DNA from 3 places in the Actinomadura coerulea genome. Region 1 is predicted to be linked to each of the others. Evidence: riboswitches for the same ligand, from Rfam matches in the RefSeq annotation. Region 1 holds a riboswitch; each other region holds the start of a gene.
The links. Region 1 has a riboswitch for thiamine pyrophosphate ahead of BKA00_RS28370 (purine-cytosine permease family protein). Riboswitches for the same ligand answer to the same signal wherever they lie in the genome.

Region 1 (6,502 bases):
AGGTCATGCCGCTGACGGTGTAGGTGGCGGTGCTCATCGGCTTCTCCCTCGGATTTTTACCCCTGGGGGGTATCTCGTCGGCTTCATGCTGCCATAACCGGACACCTGTGACAACCCCTAGGGGGTATCGGTGATTCCGAGATCCGGGTCACACCGCCCCCAGGTTTTCCACAGGCGTCCACAGGGCTGTGGACGGACGTTCCGGCAGCGCGGCCCGTCGCGGATACTGAACCCATGCCTGAGCTACCTGAGGTGGAGGCGCTGGCGGGGTTCCTGCGGGAGCGCGTGGTCGGCCATGCCGTCGCCCGCGTCGATGTTCTCGCCATCTCCGCGCTGAAGACCTACGACCCGCCGGTCACGGCGCTCGGCGGGCTGACCGTCACCGGCGCGGCCCGGCACGGCAAGTTCCTCGACCTCGACGTCGACGGGCTGCACCTCGTCATCCATCTCGCCCGCGCCGGCTGGCTGCGCTGGCGCGACGAGATCCCGGCCAGGCCCGTCCGGCCCGGCGGCAAGAACCCGCTCGCCCTGCGCGTGCACCTGGACGACGGCTCGGGCTTCGACCTCACCGAGGCCGGCACCAAGAAGGGCCTCGCCGTCTACGTCGTCCGCGACCCGGACGACGTGCCCGGCGTGGCGTCCCTCGGCCCCGACCCGCTGGACGAGTCGTTCACCCCCGCGGCCCTCGCCGGGATCGTCAACGGCAAGCGCAGCCAGATCAAGGGCCTGCTGCGCGACCAGAAGGTGATCGCCGGTATCGGCAACGCCTACTCCGACGAGGTGCTGCACGTCGCCCGGATGTCCCCGTTCAAGATCGCGTCATCGCTGACCGAGGAGGACGTCGCCGTCCTGCACGAGGCGATCGTCACCACGCTGCGGGACGCGGTCGAGCGCTCGCGCGGCCTCGAGGCGCAGGATCTCAAGGGCGAGAAGAAGACCGGCCTGCGGGTGCACGGGCGCGCGGGCCAGAAATGCCCGGTCTGTGGGGACATGGTGCGCGAGGTGTCGTTCGCCGACTCCGCGCTCCAGTACTGCCCCACCTGCCAGACGGGCGGCAAGCCGCTCGCCGACCGCCGCATGTCCCGCCTCCTGAAGTAGCGGCCGCGGGCGCCGTGAGAAGGGCCAGGCCCCGGCGGGTGCCGGGGGCCTGGCGTTCGGAGTCGGGGACGGAGCCGGAACGGGGATGGCTCGTCCGAGGGACGGGTCGGGCTCAGCGGACCTTCGGGACGTTGCCGAAGACCGGGCCGATCTGGCTCCAGCGGTTCAGCTGGCAGCCGTCATCGCGGGTGAACGTGGTGTCGATCTGCTTGCCCCGCCAGGTGCCCTCGACCGTGGCGATCTCCGGACCGCCGTAGATCTGGGTGCACACCTGGTCCTTGGGGACGGGTGCGAAGGGATCCTTGACCTTGGTGAGCGCCGCGCAGGCGCCGACCGCCTCGGGGTGGTCGCCGCCGGGCGGGTCGCAGGTCAGCCGCCAGGTCTTGGCGGGCGCCTCCTTGGAGGCCTTCACCCGCACGGTGAGCGTGTCCGCCGGCGAGCCGGACGGTTGCACGGACGTCGTGCCCGAAGGCGCTCCGGATGAGTTTCCGTTTGCCGGTTCGTCGCCGCAGGCGGCCGTGGACAGGAGCAAGGCCAGCCCGGGCGTTGCGAAAAGGAGCGTCCGATACCGCATGCGTGATTCGACGCAGGGGGGCTTCGCGCGGTTCCATGGGGGTGTGATGAATTTCGGGGAAGACGTACCGGCCGTGGTCGCCGCGGACATTCCGCAGGACGGCTACCTGCTGGACGTCCGGGAGCAGGACGAGTGGGACGCGGGCCACGCGCCCGCGGCGGTCCACATCCCCATGCGCCATCTCGGCGACCGCGCCGGCGAGATCCCCCGCGACCGGGAGGTCTACGTGATCTGCCGGTCCGGGGCACGGTCGGCCCAGGTCACGTCCGCGCTGAACCAGGCGGGGTGGCTGGCGAGGAACGTCGGCGACGGCATGCACGGGTGGGCCGAGGCGGGGCGCCCGATGGAGGGCGCGGGGGACGGTCCGCCGTACGTCGCGTGATCTGAAGGATTTCGTGTGATCTGACCCGGATGCCCTCTTCTGAGGCGTGACGGGCGGTTGTACGATCGGGCCTGACCGATAACCGCGGGAGCTCGGGCCACAGCCGGGCTGAGAGGGCGGCCTCCAAGGCGTCGCCGACCGCATGAACCTGTCCGGGTAATGCCGGCGTAGGGAGTGTGTGTCCCGTGACGTCCGACGTCGAAAAGCGCCCTCAGGGCGAGCGCGCCCCCGACGAGGTCCCCTTCACCCTCGACGAGCCGGCCCCCAAGGTCCTCGGGTTCTGGGACCAGAGCGCCTTCTGGGGGAACCTCGGCGTCAGCCTCCTGGCCTTCTCCGGCGCCTACACCGTCCTCGCGCCGGACGCCGACGGCCGGCCGACGATCTCGATCATGGCGGGCATCGTCGCGATGGCCGTCGGGACGGCCCTCGGCGGCCTGATGCTCGGCCTGGCCGCCGTGCCCGGCGCGCGCACCGGCCAGCCCGCGATGGTGCTGCTGCGCGGCCTGTTCGGCGCGAAGCTGTCGTACGCGCCGACCGTCCTCAACATCGCCCAGCTCGTCGGGTGGGGGACGTTCGAGCTGATCGTCATCGCCGACGCCGCCCGCGAGCTGTGGGACGGCGTCCCGCGCTGGGGCTACGTGCTCGCCGCGGGTGCGATCACGACCGTGCTGACGGTCTGGCCGCTCGGCTCGGTACGGTTGCTGCGCCGCTACGTGACCGTCGCGGTGGCGATCGCGCTCGTGTACTTCTACGTCCAGCTGGTGCGGGAGCCGCTGCCCGACCTGACGCAGGGCTCGTGGGGCGGGTTCTGGCTCGGCGCGGACGCCGCGCTGGCCGTGTCGATCTCCTGGGTCCCGGTCGCCGCCGACTACACCCGGCACGCGCGCACCGAGCGCGGGGCGTTCGGCGCCGCCGCCGTCGGCTACTCCGTCACGCAGATCGTCGCCTACGTACTCGGGCTGCTCGCGCTGGCGCTGGTCGCGGGGGACTCCAGCAAGATCTTTGATCCGTTCCTGGGCGTCTCGCTGGGCGTGGTGTTCTTCGCCGTGTTCGTGCTGCGGGAGGCCGACCAGTCGTTCGCCGACACCTACTCCACGGCGGTGTCGATCCAGAACCTGTTCCCCCGGGCCGACCGCCGGGTGCTGAGCGTCGCGCTCGGCATCGGCATCACCGTGCTCGCGCTGGTCCTGGACATCGGCGACTACGCGGGCTTCCTGTCGCTGATCGGATCGGTGTTCGTGCCGATGCTCGGCGTCCTCGCCGCCGACTTCTTCCTCGGCCGCCGCCGGGCGGGCGGCTGGGACGTCTCGCGGACCGCGCCGTCCCGCTGGGGCATGATCGCGGCATGGGCGATCGGGTTCGTCGTCTACCAGCTCGTCAACCCGGGCACCGTCGCGCGCTGGACCGCGTTCTGGTCGGACGTGCGGGACGCGCTGCACTTCACGCCGCAGACGTGGATGAGCGCCTCGCTGCTGTCGTTCCTGGTCGCGGGGGTCGCGGCCCTGCTCATCGGCAGGCTTACCAGACGGTAAGGTTTGGGTCGAAAGCAAGTTTCGGCGCAAGTTGCCCGGCGCCATGCCGGAGTGCGGTGGCACGATGACAGACGTGTATCAGCACGTGCACGATCCGATCGCGCGGGCCGTCATCGAGAGCGCCGCCGACGCGATCGTAGCCGTGGACCAGCGGCACCGGGTCACCGTGTGGAATCCGGCGGCCGAGCGCATGTTCGGCTGGAGCGCCGAGGAGATGCTCGGCCGCGTACCGCCCATCGTCCCCGACGAGCTGAAGGCCGAGCACAACGCCGTCCAGGAGCGGCTCCTCACCCGGCGCGGCGGCGAGGGCGAGAGCGACGGCGGGCAGATCTCGATCGCCACCCGCCGCTTCCACCGCGAGGGCCGGCTCATCGACGTGCGCATCGACACGAGCCTGCTGAAGGACCCGAGCGGCACGCTGCTCGGCTGGGTCGGGGTGTACCACCCGGTCGAGGACGAGGAGATCGTCCAGAGCCGCATGACCGAGCGGGCCCGGCTGGTCCGGCGGCTGAACGACATCGTCGCCGACCTCGGAGCCGAGCTCGACCTGGCCGTCGTGCTCGACCGGATCACCGCCGCGCTCATCGAGCTGACCGGCGCCGACGCCGGCGGGTTCGTCAAGATCGAGGGCGAGCGGCTGCGGCTGGTCAGCATGTCCGGGCTGCCGGAGCGGATGCGCGGCCGGTGCGCCGAGCTGCGGCCGAGCCTGGTCGGTGAGCTGCTGCGGTCGGGCAAGACGGTCAAGCTCGCGACGGGCGAGCGGCGCCTCGGCGACCTGATCTGGTCGGAGCTGCCCGGCCTGCACACGATCGCGCTCGGCCTGTCGTACCTGCAGAACCGGCCGTACGGCGCGCTGTACGCGCTGTTCTCCGGACGCAAGATCGGGCACACCGAGCTCGAACTGCTGGAGCTGCTCGCCGGGCACGCCGGGGTGGCGGTCGGCAACGCCGTCGCCTACGCGGAGGTCGTCCGGCAGCGGGCCCACGAGCGCGCCGTGATCGACTCCAGCGCCGACGGCATCGCCGTGCTGGACCACGACCTCGTCGTCCGGCACTGGAACAACTCCGCGCACACCCTGACCGGCATCCCGCCGGAGGACGCGATCGGGCGCCCGCTGCCGTTCGACATGCCCGCGCTCGGCGAGATGCTCACGTTCCGCCTGGAGTCGGGCACATGGCTGAACGTGCTGGCCGCCGAGATCGAGGAGACCGGCGAGCTGGTCGTCGACTTCCGCGACGTCTCGGAGGCCAAGGCGCTGGAGGAGGCCAAGGACCTGTTCCTCGCCACCACCAGCCACGAGCTGCGCACCCCGATCACGGTGGTGCAGGGGTTCGCGTCCACGCTGGTCAACCGGTGGGACGAGCTGACCGACGCCGACCGCCGCGCCGCGGTCGCCACCATCGCCGAGCGCGCCCAGTCGCTCGGGCGGCTCGTCGAGCACCTGCTGCTCGGCTCCCGGGCCGGGGCCGACGAGCTGGCCGTGACGATCGAGCCGTTCGATCTCGGCCGCGTCCTGGAGGGCGTGGTCGCCGGGTTCCGCTCGCTGTCGCCGCTGCACCGGGTGGAGCTGGAGATCGCCCCCGACCTGCCGCCGTGCAGCGGCGACGCGATGGCCACCGACATCGTCCTCGGGCAGCTGCTGGAGAACGCGTTCAAGTACTCGCCGGACGGCGGGACCGTGCGGGTGCGGGCCCGCCGCGAGGGATCCGGCATCGTCGTCACGGTCTCCGACGAGGGCATCGGCATCCCGCCCGGCGACCACGAGCGGATCTTCGAGCGGTTCGTCCAGGGGGACGCGGGGGACCGCCGCCGGTTCGGCGGCATCGGGCTCGGCCTGTACATCGTCAGACGGCTGACGGAGGCGCAGGGCGGCACGATCTCCGCGCACCCGGCCGAGCGTGAGACATCTCACATCGAATCCACCCAAATACCCAACTATCGGGCCATTTCCACCGAAATCCCCGAAGGGGAAGAGAGCGCTCGACTACTCTCCGTCACGGATGGGCGTGGACCCGCAGGTGGTGCGCGGGCGGGCGAGGGGACGTGCATGCGCCTGGTGTTGCGTTCGGCGCGCTGAGCGGACGGTTACTTACCGTGCGGACAGTCCGTCCCGGGCGGTCCGGTGAGACGGGCGTGACCAGCGCTTTCGGCGGTCTCGCGGGGTGGCAGGCTGGGGACGGTGCGGAGAAGTTCGGTGTCGGCGGGGTGTGATGGACGAAACGCGTGTGCGAGGAGTAAATCCGCCGTTGGCTGGATAGATCCTTGGTTGGTCGCCGTTGGTGACGAGATTCCGATCCCGGGGGTGATCACCGTGACCGGACGGCTGATGACTCGTTGTGCAGGTGGTGAACTGGTTCGTTCTGGTTTCCCGCCATGGCCATCAGGGCATTTCGGACGTACCGGAAGGGTGATGACGGGACTCGTCCGAGTGAGCGGAGCATCGGGGAGGTGAGGGCGTCGAGCGTCGTACTGCTGCCACACGCACCGTCCAGCGTCGCGGTCGCCCGCAGGCGCCTCAGCTCGGAGCTGGCCGACTCGGGCGTCTACGACTCGGTCGTGGACGACGCGAGCGTCATCGTCAGCGAGCTGCTCAGCAACGCCCTGCGGCACGCGCGGCCGCTGCCGTCCGGCCAGGTGAAGGTCTGCTGGCTGTGCCGCGGCGACCTCCTCGAACTGGAGGTCAGCGACGGCGGCGCCATGACCGAGCCGCGCCGGGGTCCGGGCACGCTGTCCTCGCTCGGCGGGCGGGGGCTCGGCATCGTGGAGGCCCTGTCCGAGGGCTGGGGCGTGCGCCACGAGGAGGGCACCACCACGGTCTGGGCCATCCTGCGGACGCCCAGGTCGTCCGGCGACGACCGGATGACCGCTCCCGCCGGTGCGCACGCCGTCGTCCCGGATCTGTCCGCCTTTCCGGAC
Region 2 (6,502 bases), 4.3 Mb from region 1:
GGGGTTTCCGGAGAACCGCGCCTTCGTCGAGGGCCTGAGGCCCTCGTCCGAGGACGACTGGCTGATCGTCGCGGGCGACGTCGCCGAGCGCTTCGCGGACGTCGAGTGGACGCTGCGCACGCTCGCCGAACGCTTCGCCACCGTGCTGTGGGTGCCCGGCAACCACGAGCTGTGGACCGTCAAGGGCGACCCCGTGCAACTGCGCGGTGAGGCACGCTACCGCCGGCTCGTCGAGATGTGCCGCGGCCTCGGCGTGCTGACCCCCGAGGACCCCTACCCCGCCTGGGACGGTCCGGACGGCGCCGTCACCGTGGCGCCGCTGTTCATCCTGTACGACTACACGTTCCGCCCGGACGGCACGTCCAGCAAGGAGGAGGCTCTCGAAGCCGCGCACGAGGCCGGCGTCGTGTGCACCGACGAGGTCTACCTGCATCCCGACCCGTACCCCGGGCGGGACGCCTGGTGCGACGCCAGGATCGCCTACACCGAGCGGCGCCTGTCCGCCCTGGAGCCGGGCACGCGGACCGTGCTCGTGAACCACTGGCCGCTCGTCCGCGAACCCACCCGCGTCCTCTGGTACCCCGAGTTCGCCCAGTGGTGCGGCACCGAGCGCACCGCCGACTGGCACAGCCGGTTCGGCGCGGTGTCCGTCGTCTACGGGCACCTGCACATTCCCCGGACGATCTGGACCGGCGGCGTCCCGCACATCGAGGTGTCGGTCGGCTACCCGCGCGAGTGGCGCCGGCGGGCCGACGCGCCGCGCGGCCCCCGCCGCGTCCTGCCCGCGCCCGAGACGGACTGACCGGCCCTAGCGGGCCGCGCCCGGCGCCACGCCGGCCGCGGCGAGCGACAGCAGCCGGGACGCGGCGTCCGGGTCCCGTTCGGCGACCGTGGCGATCGCGCCCGCCAGCCTCAGCACGTCGGCGAACGGCGCGCCGGCGGGCGCCTCCCCGGCGCGCTGCGCGCGGACGAGCAGCGCCTCGCCCGCCTCCGACATCGCCGCGCGGGAGCCGGAGGGGTCGAGGCGGGGGTCGCGCAGCGACACCATCGCCGAGGCCGCCATGCCCGGGAAGGCGGTGATCTCCGAGACGAACGTCCGCAGCCACGCCAGCAGGGCCTCGCCGGGCGACGGGGAGTCCAGCAGGTCGCGGGCGGCCGCCGCCAGCCCGGCGTACACGTCGGCGAGCAGAGCCTCCAGGAGGTCCTGGCGGGTGGGGAAGTGGCGGTAGAGCGTGCCGATGCCGACGCCCGCGAGCCGCGCGACGCCCTCGAGCGAGGCGCCCGCCCCCTGACGCTGGAAGGTCTCCCGCGCCGCGGCGAGCAGCCGCGCGCGGTTGCGCCGCACGTCGGCCCGCACCGGGCGCGTCTTCGCCATGTCGTCGCTGGTCACCTGGGTCGTCGATCCTTCCCGGGGGTGGAACGGGCCTGCGGCGATCGGGAGGATCCGCGGCGTTTGGAACGGTCCCTCAATCCTATCCGCGCCGATGCCCCGACCTGCGCCGAGATGCCCCCGGACGCCGCCGGGCCCGCCGCGCACCGTGCGCGGCGGGCCCGGCCGCGTTTCCCGCCGACCCGCCCGGCGGCGCGGGTCAGGCGTCGGCGGGCGACACCGGGAGGTTCAGGCGGCCGCCGCCGGCCCTGAACTCCTCCGCCTTCTCCCGCATCCCGGCGGAGAGGGCGTCCGCGTCGGCGAGGCCGCGCTCGGCCGCGAACCGCCGCACGTCCCGCGTGATCTTCATGGAGCAGAAGTGCGGGCCGCACATCGAGCAGAAGTGCGCGGTCTTGGCCGGCGCCGCCGGGAGCGTCGCGTCATGGAAGGCGCGGGCGGTGCCGGGGTCCAGGGAGAGGTTGAACTGGTCCTCCCAGCGGAAGTCGAACCGCGCCTCCGACAGCGCGTCGTCCCACGCCTGCGCGCCCGGATGCCCCTTGGCGAGGTCCGCGGCGTGGGCCGCGATCTTGTAGGCGATCATGCCGGCCTTGACGTCCTCGCGGTCGGGCAGCCCGAGGTGCTCCTTCGGCGTGACGTAGCAGAGCATCGCGGTGCCGTGCCAGCCGATCATCGCGGCGCCGATCGCCGAGGTGATGTGGTCGTAGCCGGGCGCGATGTCGGTGGTCAGCGGGCCGAGCGTGTAGAAGGGCGCCCCGTCGCACCACTCCTGCTGCAGGTCCACGTTCTCCTTGATCTTGTGCATCGGGACGTGGCCGGGCCCCTCGTTCATCACCTGGTTGCCGAACCGCGCCGCGATCCGCGTCAGCTCTCCCTGGGTGCGCAGCTCGGCGAACTGGGCCTCGTCGTTGGCGTCCGCGACGGAGCCGGGGCGCAGGCCGTCCCCGAGCGACCAGGTCACGTCGTAGGCGGCGAAGATCTCGCACAGCTCCTCGAAGCGGGTGTAGAGGAAGTTCTCCTCGTGGTGCGCCAGGCACCAGGCCGCCATGATCGACCCGCCCCGCGACACGATCCCCGTCTTGCGCCGCGCCGTCAGCGGCACGTAGGACAGCAGCACCCCGGCGTGGACGGTCATGTAGTCCACGCCCTGCTCCGCCTGCTCGATCACGGTGTCGCGGAAGACCTCGTAGGTGAGCTCCGCCGGGTCGCCGCCGACCTTCTCGACCGCCTGGTACAGCGGGACGGTCCCGACCGGCACGGGCGAGTTGCGCAGGATCCACTCGCGCGTGGTGTGGATGTCGCGGCCCGTCGACAGGTCCATGATCGTGTCGGCGCCCCAGCGGGTCGCCCAGGTCATCTTCTCGACCTCGTCCTCGATCGAGGACGCGACGGCCGAGTTGCCGATGTTGGCGTTGACCTTGACGAGGAAGTTCCGTCCGATGACCATCGGCTCGATCTCGGGATGGTTGACGTTGGCGGGCAGCACCGCGCGCCCGGCGGCCAGCTCGTCCCGGACGAACTCCGGCGCCACGCCCTCGCGCAGCGCGGCGAACTCCATCTCCGGCGTGATCTCCCCGCGCCGCGCGTAGGCGCGCTGCGTCACCGCGCCGCCGGTGGCGCGCCGCGGCCGCCGCGGCAGGGCGCCCACGCCGCCGGCGCCGGGGAGGGCGGGGGGCGACGACCGCCTCCCGTCGTCCTCTGGGCGTACCGCCCGCCCCTCGTAGGGGGCGGTGTCGCCGCGCTCGGCGATCCAGGTCTCCCGCAGGGGCGGCAGCCCCCCGCGCACGTCGGTCTCCTGCTCTGGATCGGTGTACGGCCCGGACGTGTCGTACAGGACGACGACGTCGCCGTTGGTCAGCGGCACCTCCCGCATCGGGACCCGGATGTCCGGGCGCGAGCCCTGGAGGTAGGTCTTGCGGGCAGCTGGAACCACAGGTTCGGTCATGACGACTCGATCTCTCCCTACGCCGGCATTACCCGGTCAGGTTCATGCGGTCAGCGGCCGTCCCAGCCGCTATCTCAGCCCGGTTCGCCGGGCCCCCGCGATCTGTCGCCACGACGTTAACCCGGGCGGCCCCGGTTGCCGCAACCGCCGCCCGTGGGTTAGAACGCGCCCGCGCGGAGGTCCCGCGCGGGGAGCGCGACGGGCAGCGCCAGGACCAGGGTCCGGAGGGGGTCCGGGGCGGACGGCGACCGCTCCAATTCCACCCGGGACCCGTCGTCGCCGCCGGCCCGCAGGGCGGCCGAGCGGCGGCCGTCGACGCCGGTGACGACGCGGCCGTCGCCGGTCGCGCGGGTGCTGCCGAGGAGGATCCCGCCGGCGGTGTGGAAGGACGGCTCGCGCAGGCCGCGCACGAATCCGAGGGGGCTGCCGTCCGCGCCGAGGACGCGCACGCGGTCGCGGCCCGGCAGCCGGGACGGGCCCCGGACCGTCAGCAGCACGGCGGCGTGGGGGTCGCGCAGCACGGTGGTCCGCCCGCCGCGCCGGCGGCACGCCACGGCGAGGACGGCGCCGCCGCGCCGGTCGCGGTAGCGGCCCCTGCCGTCCACGACGATGTGGCGGGCCCGGCCGAGGGCGCCCGCCGCGGGCGGCGGCACCTCCCGTCCCTCGTCGTCGACGACCCGCCAGGCGGCGCCCAGGCGGTCCGCGGTCGCGGTCCGGACGGCCGGGAGCCATCCGGACGGCAGCGATCGGCCCCTGAGCAGGGTCACCGCCCTCCCGTCGACCTCGGCGACGGCCTCGACGCCCGGCGCCCGCCCCGGGTCGAGCCAGAGCGTCCAGACCGGGTCGTCGACGGGCCACCGGATCCCCACCGCCTCCACGGCTCCGGCCGGGACGGCCGCCTCCCGCCCGCCGCGGCGGAGGGTCACCCCGTCCTCGCCGATGGTCACGACGAGGCGGGTCCGGTGGAGGCGGGCAGCCCAGAGGACGGCGGCCAGGGCGGCGACCAGGCAGCCGCCGCCGCAGAGCAGCAGGGTCCGGCGGGCGCTCTCCGGGTCGAGCGTCCGGGTGCGGGTCGCGAGCACGAGGACCGCGGCGGCCGCCGGCGCGGCGGCCAGGAGGCGGAGCGGCCATCGGTAGGCCCGCGCCCCGAGCGTCATCCGGAGTCCGGGCCGGGAGGAGGGGGGCTGAGGGGCGGCAGGCGGGGGGACAGCAGGCGGGGGGACGGACAACTGTCGGCCCTTCGTGACGGGGTATGCAGCACTATAAGGCGGGCCTCCGGCCGCGCACGGCCCACCGGAAGGATCATTCGTGCGGGGCGTGCGCGCGGGGCGCGGGCCGGCGCGCGAAGATCGCCTGAGTGGGGGAGAATGGGCGCGTGCTGAGGGTGCCCCGGGTCGACGCGACGGTGAAGGACGCCCTGGCGGCGTCGGCGCTGGCGGGAGCGGCGGCCGCGGCCGCCGTGCTGTGGCCGGGCGTGCGGGGGCTGGACGCGCCCGGCGCCCTGCTGCTGGTGGCGGCGCACGTCCCGCTCGCGGTGATCCGGCGGTGGCCGGCCCCCGGCCTGGTGGCGCTGGTCGCCCTGGTGCTGCCCTACCACCTGGCGCAGTACCAGCACCACGCGCTGGTGCCCGCCGAGGTGATCGCGCTGTTCGCCTACGCGGTGCTCGGGCGCCGGGTGCGGATCGTGCTCGGCGTCGCCGCGTCCCTGCTCGCCGTCTGCGTGGTCGGCATGGCGATGCGGGCGGGCGGCGGATCCCTGCGCGAGCAGATCGCGGTCATCGAGGCCGTGGTGTCGGTCGTCATCGCCGTCCAGGTGTGGCGGGTGCACCGGGCGCGGCTCGCGACGATCACCGAGCGGGCCGAGCGGGCCGAGCGCACGCGGGAGGAGGAGGCGCGCCGGCGGGTCGCCGAGGAGCGCCTGCGGATCGCCCGCGACCTGCACGACCTGCTCGCGCACAGCATCACCCTGATCGGCGTGCGGGCCGGCGCCGCGGCCCACCTCGTGCGCGGGGACCGGCCGCTCGACCGGGAGGAGCTGGCCGACGCGCTCGCCTCCATCGCCTCGACGTGCCGGGACGCGCGCGTCGAGCTGCGCGGCACGCTCCAGGTCCTGCGCGGCACCGACGTCGGCGCCCCCGAGACGCTGCCGGGACTGCACGCCGTCGCCGGCCTCGTGCGGGCGGCGCGCGGCGGCGGGATCGACGTCGACCTGCGGGACGGGGACGTCGGGACACCGCCCCCGGAGACGGGGGTCGCCGCGTACCGGATCGTCCAGGAGGCCCTGACCAACGTTGTCAAGCACGCCGCCGCGAAGCGCGCGACGGTGAGCCTGGCGCGCGACGGCGGGCGGCTCGTCGTCCGGGTCGCCGACGACGGCCGGGGCCCGTCCGGCGGCCCGCCCGGGGGGTTCGGGATCCTCGGAATGATCGAGCGGGCGCGCAGCGTGGGCGGGACGCTCGACGCGGGGCCGGGCGAGTCCGGCGGGTTCGTCGTCACCGCCGTCCTCCCGCTCGAGGACGCCGTCGCGCCGCGCCGGGCGTGACGCGCCCCCCCGCCGCATCCGGTAGCGCCCGTTCGCCGGGACCCTCCCGACTCCGACCCCGACGCCGCCGGGGGGCTTTCCTCCCCTTACGGATAGGGTCAGGATCAAGGGGACCAGGGGAGGCGACGCGTCGGTGAGCACTTTGCAGGAGGCCCCGCAGGACCGGATCTTCACGGTGCCCAACATCCTGAGCCTCGCCCGGCTCCTGGGCGTCCCGCTGTTCCTGTGGCTCGTCCTCGTCGAGGCGGACTGGTGGGCGCTCGGCCTGCTGGTGTTCGCGGGCCTGTCGGACTGGCTGGACGGGAAGCTCGCGCGGGCGTTCAACCAGACGAGCAGGCTCGGCATGGTCCTCGACCCGGCCGCCGACCGCCTCTACATCCTCGCCACGCTCGTCGGGCTCACCATCCGCGACATCATCCCGCTGTGGCTGGTGCTCGCGCTCGTCGCCCGCGAGGTGTCGATCCTGCCGATCGCGCCGATCGTGCGGCGGCTCGGCTACGGCGGCACGCTGCCCGTGCACTTCATCGGCAAGGCGGCGACGATGTGCCTGCTGTACGCGTTCCCGCTGCTGCTGCTCGGCGACCACGACGGCGGCGCGGGCACCGCGGCGCGGGTCGTCGGATGGGCC
Region 3 (6,502 bases), 5.5 Mb from region 1:
CCAAGGCCAACCCCAACACGGTCGTCGTGCTGAACACGGGCGGCCCCGTGCTGACGCCCTGGGCCGGGCAGGTGAAGGGCATCCTCGAAGCCTGGTACCCGGGCCAGGAGGCGGGGGACGCCCTGGCGCGCGTCCTGTACGGGGACGTGGATCCCGGCGGACGCCTTCCGGTGACGTTCCCCGTCGACGAGCACGACGCGCCCGCGTCCGCGAACCCGGCGCAGTACCCCGGCCTCGGCGGGAGCGCCACCTTCTCCGAAGGCGTCATGGTCGGCTACCGGCATTACGACGCGAGGGGCATCGCGCCCCGTTTCCCGTTCGGGCACGGACTGTCCTACACCACGTTCGCCTACGGCGGACTGGTCGCGACCGCCAAGTCCGTGCAGGTGACCGTCACCAACACCGGGCGCCGCGCCGGTGTCGCCGTGCCGCAGCTGTACATCGGCATGCCCTCGCCAGGCGCGGAGGTCCCGCAGCCGCCCAGGCAGCTCAAGGGCTACGCCAAGGTCGCCCTCGCTCCCGGGCGCAGCGCGAAGGTGACGTTCCCGCTGTCGCCGCGCTCGCTCGCCTACTGGAACGAGAAGGCGGGAGCGTGGAAGGTCGCCGCCGGCTGCTACAAGATCATGGTCGGCGAGTCGTCCCGGCGGATCGCCGGCTCCGCGGCGCTCGGGACGTGCCGCTGACCGCGAACATCCCGGTTCAACTGCCGCACGTCCCGATTACAGGGTACAAAGGGGGAGATCTTCGTCCGCCCCCGCCGAGTCGGAGTCCCCCTGTGCCGCACGACACCTCCCGCGGGAGGACGGATCCCCATCCCCCGCGTTCCTCTTCGAACCGCCCCGGCCGCGCCGCCCGCGCCGGCCAGCCCCACGCCGGCCAGCCCCACGGCGCGCACGCCGACCGCCCGGCCAAGGCGCACCCCGGGCCGGGACGCGTCCCGGCCCGGCCCGCGCACCACCGCTCCGGCGCCCCGCTGGGCCCCGACGACCCGCGCGGCCTCGGCGGCTACACGCTGGTCGGACGGCTCGGCGAGGGCGGCCAGGGCGTCGTCTACCTCGGCCGGGACGGCGACGGCGAACTCGTCACCGTCAAGCTGCTGCGCGGCGGCGTGGCGGCCGGGCAGCGGGCGCGCAGCCGCTTCGCCAAGGAGGCGGACGCGGCCCTGCGGGTGGCCGGGCGGCACACCGCGCGCGTCCTGGACGCCGACATGACCGGCGACCGCCCCTACATCGTCAGCGAGTTCGTCGAGGGGCCCTCGCTCCAGCACGTCGTCGCCGATCGCGGCCCGCTGTCCCCGCCGCGGCTCCGCAAGCTCGCGCTGCGGACCGCCGCCGCGCTCGCGGCGATCCACCGCGCCGGCATCGTGCACCGCGACTTCAAGCCCGGCAACGTGCTGCTCGGCCCGGACGGCGCCAAGGTCATCGACTTCGGCATCGCCCGCGCCGCCGACGCGGCCCCGCTGACCACCGGCCCGGTCGGGACGCCCGCCTACATGGCTCCCGAGCAGATCGAGGACGAGCCGGTCGGGCCGCCCGCCGACGTGTTCGCGTGGGGGGCCGCGATGGTGTTCGCCGCGACGGGGCGCCCGCCGTTCGGCACCGGGCCGAGCGCGGCCGTCATGCGGCGCGTGACGTCCCGCAAGCCCGACCTCGGCGACATGCAGGGCCCGCTGCGCGAGCTCGCGGCCCGCTGCCTGGACAAGAACCCCGCCGCGCGCCCGACCGCGTCGCAGATCGTCCGGGCGCTGCGCGAGGGCCAGGCCCCGGCGCCGAAGCCGCGCCCGACGCGGATCCCGCGCTACCGGTGGCGGATGATGGTCGCGCTCGGCGGCGTCGTGGCCGCCGGGTTCCTCCTCGGCGTCCTCACCTGATCCGGACCGCCGCTCACCAGTGCGGCGGGCGGTCCTCCAGCAGGCGCGCGTCGTCGTCGCCGGTGCGCCACTCGCCCCACCCGGCATCGGTGTCGTCGGACGTCTGGTCGGGCAGGACGGCAAGGTCGTCGTCGAGGTCGACCACGCGGTCGTCGTCGGGTCCCACGCTCATGATCCCCATTGTCGGCGATGGAGCGGCGGCCCGCACCGTGATCCGTGTCAAACCGCGCCGAGCGGCCGGGCGGCCAGGCGGCGCGCGAACAGCGCCGCGGCGGCGCCCGGGTCGTCGGCCTCGGTGATCGCCCGGACCACCACGACGCGCTCCGCGCCCGCGGCGAGGACCTCGTCCAGGTTGCCGAGGTCGATGCCGCCGATCGCGAACCACGGCCGTGCGACGCGCTGCGACGCGACGTACTCCAGCAGCTTCGGGCCGGGGGCGTGGCGGCCGGGCTTGGTCGGCGTGGGCCATACCGGGCCCGCGCAGAAGTAGTCGGCGCCGGGCTCGGCGGCCGCCGCCGACGCCTGCTCGCCGGAGTGCGTCGACCGGCCGATCAGCATGTCGCCGCCGACGATCTCGCGGGCGGCGGGCACCGGCAGGTCGTCCTGCCCGAGGTGCAGCACGTCCGCGCCGACCGCGTGCGCGATGTCGGCCCGGTCGTTGACGGCCAGCAGCGCCCCGTGCCGTTCGCACGCAGCCCGGAACACCTCCAGGTAGGCGGTCTCCTGCCGGGCCTCCAGGCCCTTCTGACGGAGCTGGACGACGTCGACCCCGCCGGCCAGCACGGCGTCGAGGAAGGCCGGCAGGTCGCCCTGGCGCTCCCGCGCGTCCGTGCAGAGGTAGAGGCGGGCGCGGCTCAGCCGGGCGCGCAGCGCGACGGCGCGCTCGGTGGGGAGGTGCCTGGACACGGCCGGGGAACGTCCTTTCCACAGATGACCACGGAGTCGCGCGCGCGGTCGACCCGCCGCGCGCGACCCCGCGATCGTGTCACGTGCGTCTCACGCCGCCTGCGGCGGCCTAGAAGGCGAGCGCCTGGGCGCGCCGGCGGACCTCGGTCCCCCGGTTCTCGGTGAGCGCGTCCACGGGCGTTCCCGGCAGCGTGTCGTCGGCCGTGAACAGCCACCGGATGGTCTCGGCGTCGTCGAAGCCGGCGTCCGACAGGAGGGTCAGCGTGCCGGGCAGGCCCTTGATGACCTGGCCGTCCTTGATGAAGGCCGCGGGCACCATCGGCTCCCCGCCCCGGCGCACCGCGAGGATGCGGTGCTCGTGGATGAGCTGCTTGATCCGGTTGGGCTTGATCCCGAGTCTGTCGGCGGTCTCCCGGAGGGTGAGCCACTCGCCGGCCAGGGCGTCGGTGCGGGGGTCCAGTGCGCTGTCAACGGTTGCGTGCATCTGCGTCACGCCCCCTTGCTACCACGCCTTCGGAAGACTCAAACCCGCTGCGCAGCCGTTACGTCCTCTCTGATCGCTCTGCGCGAACAGCCTGCCGCACGGGCACGTCCGGGTCGGCGATCGCCTCCGGGTCCACCGACGTCCCGGCGGCGATCACGCGCCTCGCCTGCACCAGGTCGCGGGGGCGGCCGACGGTGAGGATCGCGTCGAGGCGGTCGCCGGTGAGCCACACCACCGCCCACCTGGGATCGGACGGGTCGCCCCTGCGCACGAGCCGCTCGGACGCCGAGTGGTCGCCCGCGTACTGGACCATGCGCCCGAACTGCTCCGACCAGAAGTACGGGGCGGCGTCGTACACGGCGTCCCGGCCGAGGAGGGCGGCGGCGGCGACCTCGGGGGCGTTCAGGGCGGTGTCCCAGTGCTCGACGAGGAGCCGCCGCCCGTAGCGGTGCGACCACCAGGCGGCGCAGTCGCCGACCGCCACGACGTCCGGGCGCAGGGCGGCCGGTGCCTCCTCGCCCATGTAGGTCCGGAACGAGCCGTCGGTGACGACCCCGCGCTCCAGCAGCAGCCCGGAGCCCTCCAGCCACGACAGGACGGGCCGCACCCCGACGCCGACGACCACCTCGTCGGCGTCGACGTGGCCGCCCCCGGCGAGGACGAGGCCGCCGTCGCGCACCTCCGCGACCTTGACCCCGGTCCGCAGCTCGACGCCGGCCTCGGCGTACCAGGGGGCGGTGAGCGCGCCGACCTCGGGCCCGATCGCGCCCGCCAGCGGGGTGTCGGCCGCCTCCACGACGGTGACCGCGCAGCCCCGGCGGGCCGCGGCGGTGGCGACCTCGGCGCCGATCCAGCCCGCCCCGACGATCACGACGCGGGCGCCCGCGGTGAGCCGGGCGCGCAGGTCGCGGGCCTCGTCGATCGTGCGCAGCACGTGCTGGCGCCCCTCCCCGGGCAGCGTGACCGGGGCGGCGCCGGTCGCGATCACGAGCCCGTCGAAGGGCAGGTCTCCCGCCGTGGACTCCACCGTTCCGCCGCGTCCGGGCTCGTCCAGCCGCAGGCCCGTGGCGCGCTCGCCGAGCAGGAGCTCGCAGCGCAGCGCGTCCCAGTCGGCGTCGACGGTCGTGTCGTCGGACTCGCCCGCGAGGACGGCCTTCGACAGCGGCGGCCGGTCGTAGGGCCGGTGCCGCTCCGCCGACACGAGGGTCAGCGCGCCCTCGTACCCCTTGCTCCGCAGGGCTTCCACGGCGCGCACGCCGGCCAGCCCTCCACCCACGACGATGACCCTGTCCATGAAGGTCACCCTAACGGGGGCCGATCCGGGGATGGACAGGTGTCCAGGCAGTTGCCCGGTTCGCCGAGGTCGTAAGGTGGGGGCAGAACAGCACAGAGCGCGGGAGTCCGGTGCGACCGGGCTGAGAGGGCGGCTGAACGGGCCGCCGACCGCCACGACCTGATCCGGATCATGCCGGCGAAGGGAGCGCGCATGCAGATCGTCATCATCGGCGCCGGGGTGATCGGCCTCGCCACCGCCTGGCGCACCGCCGCCGGCGGCGCCGCCGTCACCCTCGTCGATCCCGCGCCCGCGTCCGGGGCCTCCTCCGTGGCGGCGGGCATGCTCACCCCGGTCAGCGAGCTGACCTACGGCGAGGAGCCGCTGCTGCGGCTCGGCCTCGCCTCCCGCGACCGGTACGGCGCGTTCGTCGCCGAGCTGGAGGAGCTGACCGGCCTGGAGACCGGCTACCGCACCGACGGGATCATCGAGGTCGCGTTCGACTCCGACGACCTGCGGCACCTGGACGACCTGCGCCGCTTCCAGGAGAGCCTGGGCATCCCCGTCGAGGCGCTCACCGGCCGCGAGTGCCGGCGGCTGGAGCCGATGCTCGCGCCCGGCGTGCGCGGCGGCCTGCTCGCCCCCGAGGACGGCTCGGTCGACCCCCGCAGGCTCGCCCCGGCGCTGCTGGCGGCGGGCGAGCGGCTGGGGGTCCGGCTCGTCCGGCGGCGGGCCGAGCGGATCGTCGTCGAGAACGACGCCGCCGCCGGCGTGGGCCTGGACGACGGCACCGTGATCCGCGCGGACCGGGTGCTGCTGGCCGCCGGACCGTGGTCGGGCGACCTCGGCGGCCTGCCTCCCGGGACCGTTCCACCCGTCCGCCCGGTCAAGGGCCAGGTGATCCGGCTGCGCACCCGCACGCCGTTCCTGCGGCGGCCGGCCCGCGGCCTCGTCCGGGGATCGTCGGTGTACCTGGTGCCGCGCGCCGACGGGGAGATCGTCCTCGGCGCCACGCAGGAGGAGCTGGGCTTCGACACCCGGGTCACCGCCGGCGGGCTGTGGGAGCTGCTGCGCGACGCCCGCGAGCTGCTGCCCGGCATCACCGAGCTGGAGTTCGCCGAGGTCACCGCCGGACTGCGGCCCGGCTCGCCCGACAACGCGCCCGTGATGGGCCCGACCGCGCTGCCCGGGCTGCTGGTGGGCACCGGGCACTTCCGCAACGGCGTCCTGCTCACGCCGGTGAGCGCCGACATCCTGTCCGCGATGCTGCTGGACGGGCCCGTCCCCGAGGTCGCCGGGCCGTTCGCCCCCGACCGCTTCTCCCCCGAGGTGAGCGCATGAAGGTGATCGTCAACGGTGAGCCGCGGGAGCTGCCCGACGGCGCGAGCGTGGCCGAGGTCGTCGCGTCCGTCACCGCGGCCGCGACGGGCGTGGCGGCGGCGCTGAACGACGAGGTCGTCCGGCGCGCGGAGTGGGAGGCCACGCGCCTGCGGGACGCCGACCGCGTCGAGGTGCTGACCGCGGTCCAGGGAGGATGAGGATGAGCGACACCGACGGGCTGGTCATCGCGGGCGAGGAGCTGGGCTCGCGGCTGATCATGGGAACGGGCGGGGCGCCGAGCATGGCGGTGCTGCGCGAGGCGCTGACCGCGTCCGGGACGGCGCTCACCACGGTCGCGATGCGCAGGGTGGACCCGTCCGCGCGCGGCTCGGTGCTGGACGTGCTGACCGAGTGCGGCATCCGGGTGCTGCCGAACACCGCCGGCTGCTTCACCGCGGGCGAGGCCGTCCTGACCGCCAAGCTCGCCCGGGAGGCACTCGGGACGAACTGGGTCAAGCTGGAGGTGATCGCCGACGAGCGCACGCTGCTGCCCGACCCGATCGAGCTGGTCGAGGCCGCCGAGCAGCTCGTCGACGACGGCTTCGTCGTCCTGCCCTACACCAGCGACGACCCGGTCCTGGCGCACCGG

Region 2: it holds a riboswitch for thiamine pyrophosphate, as region 1 does, so the genes downstream of both, thiC (phosphomethylpyrimidine synthase ThiC) here and BKA00_RS28370 (purine-cytosine permease family protein) in region 1, are expected to answer to the same signal.
Region 3: it holds a riboswitch for thiamine pyrophosphate, as region 1 does, so the genes downstream of both, thiO (glycine oxidase ThiO) here and BKA00_RS28370 (purine-cytosine permease family protein) in region 1, are expected to answer to the same signal.

What each region holds. Positions count from the first base shown of each region.
Region 1 covers NZ_JACHMQ010000001.1:6,135,271-6,141,772, forward strand. Annotated here, with positions in the region: gene BKA00_RS28350 (heavy-metal-associated domain-containing protein) at 1-37, opposite strand, end outside; gene BKA00_RS28355 (Fpg/Nei family DNA glycosylase) at 235-1,098, shown strand; gene BKA00_RS40645 (SSI family serine proteinase inhibitor) at 1,211-1,510, opposite strand; gene BKA00_RS28365 (rhodanese-like domain-containing protein) at 1,719-2,054, shown strand; TPP riboswitch at 2,129-2,245, shown strand; gene BKA00_RS28370 (purine-cytosine permease family protein) at 2,240-3,586, shown strand; gene BKA00_RS28375 (sensor histidine kinase) at 3,651-5,663, shown strand; gene BKA00_RS28380 (ATP-binding protein) at 6,035-6,502, shown strand, end outside.
Region 2 covers NZ_JACHMQ010000001.1:1,873,421-1,879,922, forward strand. Annotated here, with positions in the region: gene BKA00_RS08610 (metallophosphoesterase family protein) at 1-802, shown strand, start outside; gene BKA00_RS08615 (TetR/AcrR family transcriptional regulator) at 809-1,390, opposite strand; gene thiC (phosphomethylpyrimidine synthase ThiC) at 1,590-3,332, opposite strand; TPP riboswitch at 3,328-3,441, opposite strand; gene BKA00_RS08625 (hypothetical protein) at 3,491-4,489, opposite strand; gene BKA00_RS08630 (sensor histidine kinase) at 4,708-5,874, shown strand; gene clsA (cardiolipin synthase ClsA) at 6,008-6,502, shown strand, end outside.
Region 3 covers NZ_JACHMQ010000001.1:658,609-665,110, reverse strand. Annotated here, with positions in the region: gene BKA00_RS03140 (beta-glucosidase family protein) at 1-683, shown strand, start outside; gene BKA00_RS03135 (serine/threonine-protein kinase) at 776-1,870, shown strand; gene BKA00_RS03130 (hypothetical protein) at 1,884-2,042, opposite strand; gene thiE (thiamine phosphate synthase) at 2,090-2,776, opposite strand; gene BKA00_RS03120 (helix-turn-helix domain-containing protein) at 2,886-3,260, opposite strand; gene BKA00_RS03115 (NAD(P)/FAD-dependent oxidoreductase) at 3,319-4,554, opposite strand; TPP riboswitch at 4,644-4,757, shown strand; gene thiO (glycine oxidase ThiO) at 4,747-5,874, shown strand; gene thiS (sulfur carrier protein ThiS) at 5,871-6,071, shown strand; gene BKA00_RS03100 (thiazole synthase) at 6,074-6,502, shown strand, end outside.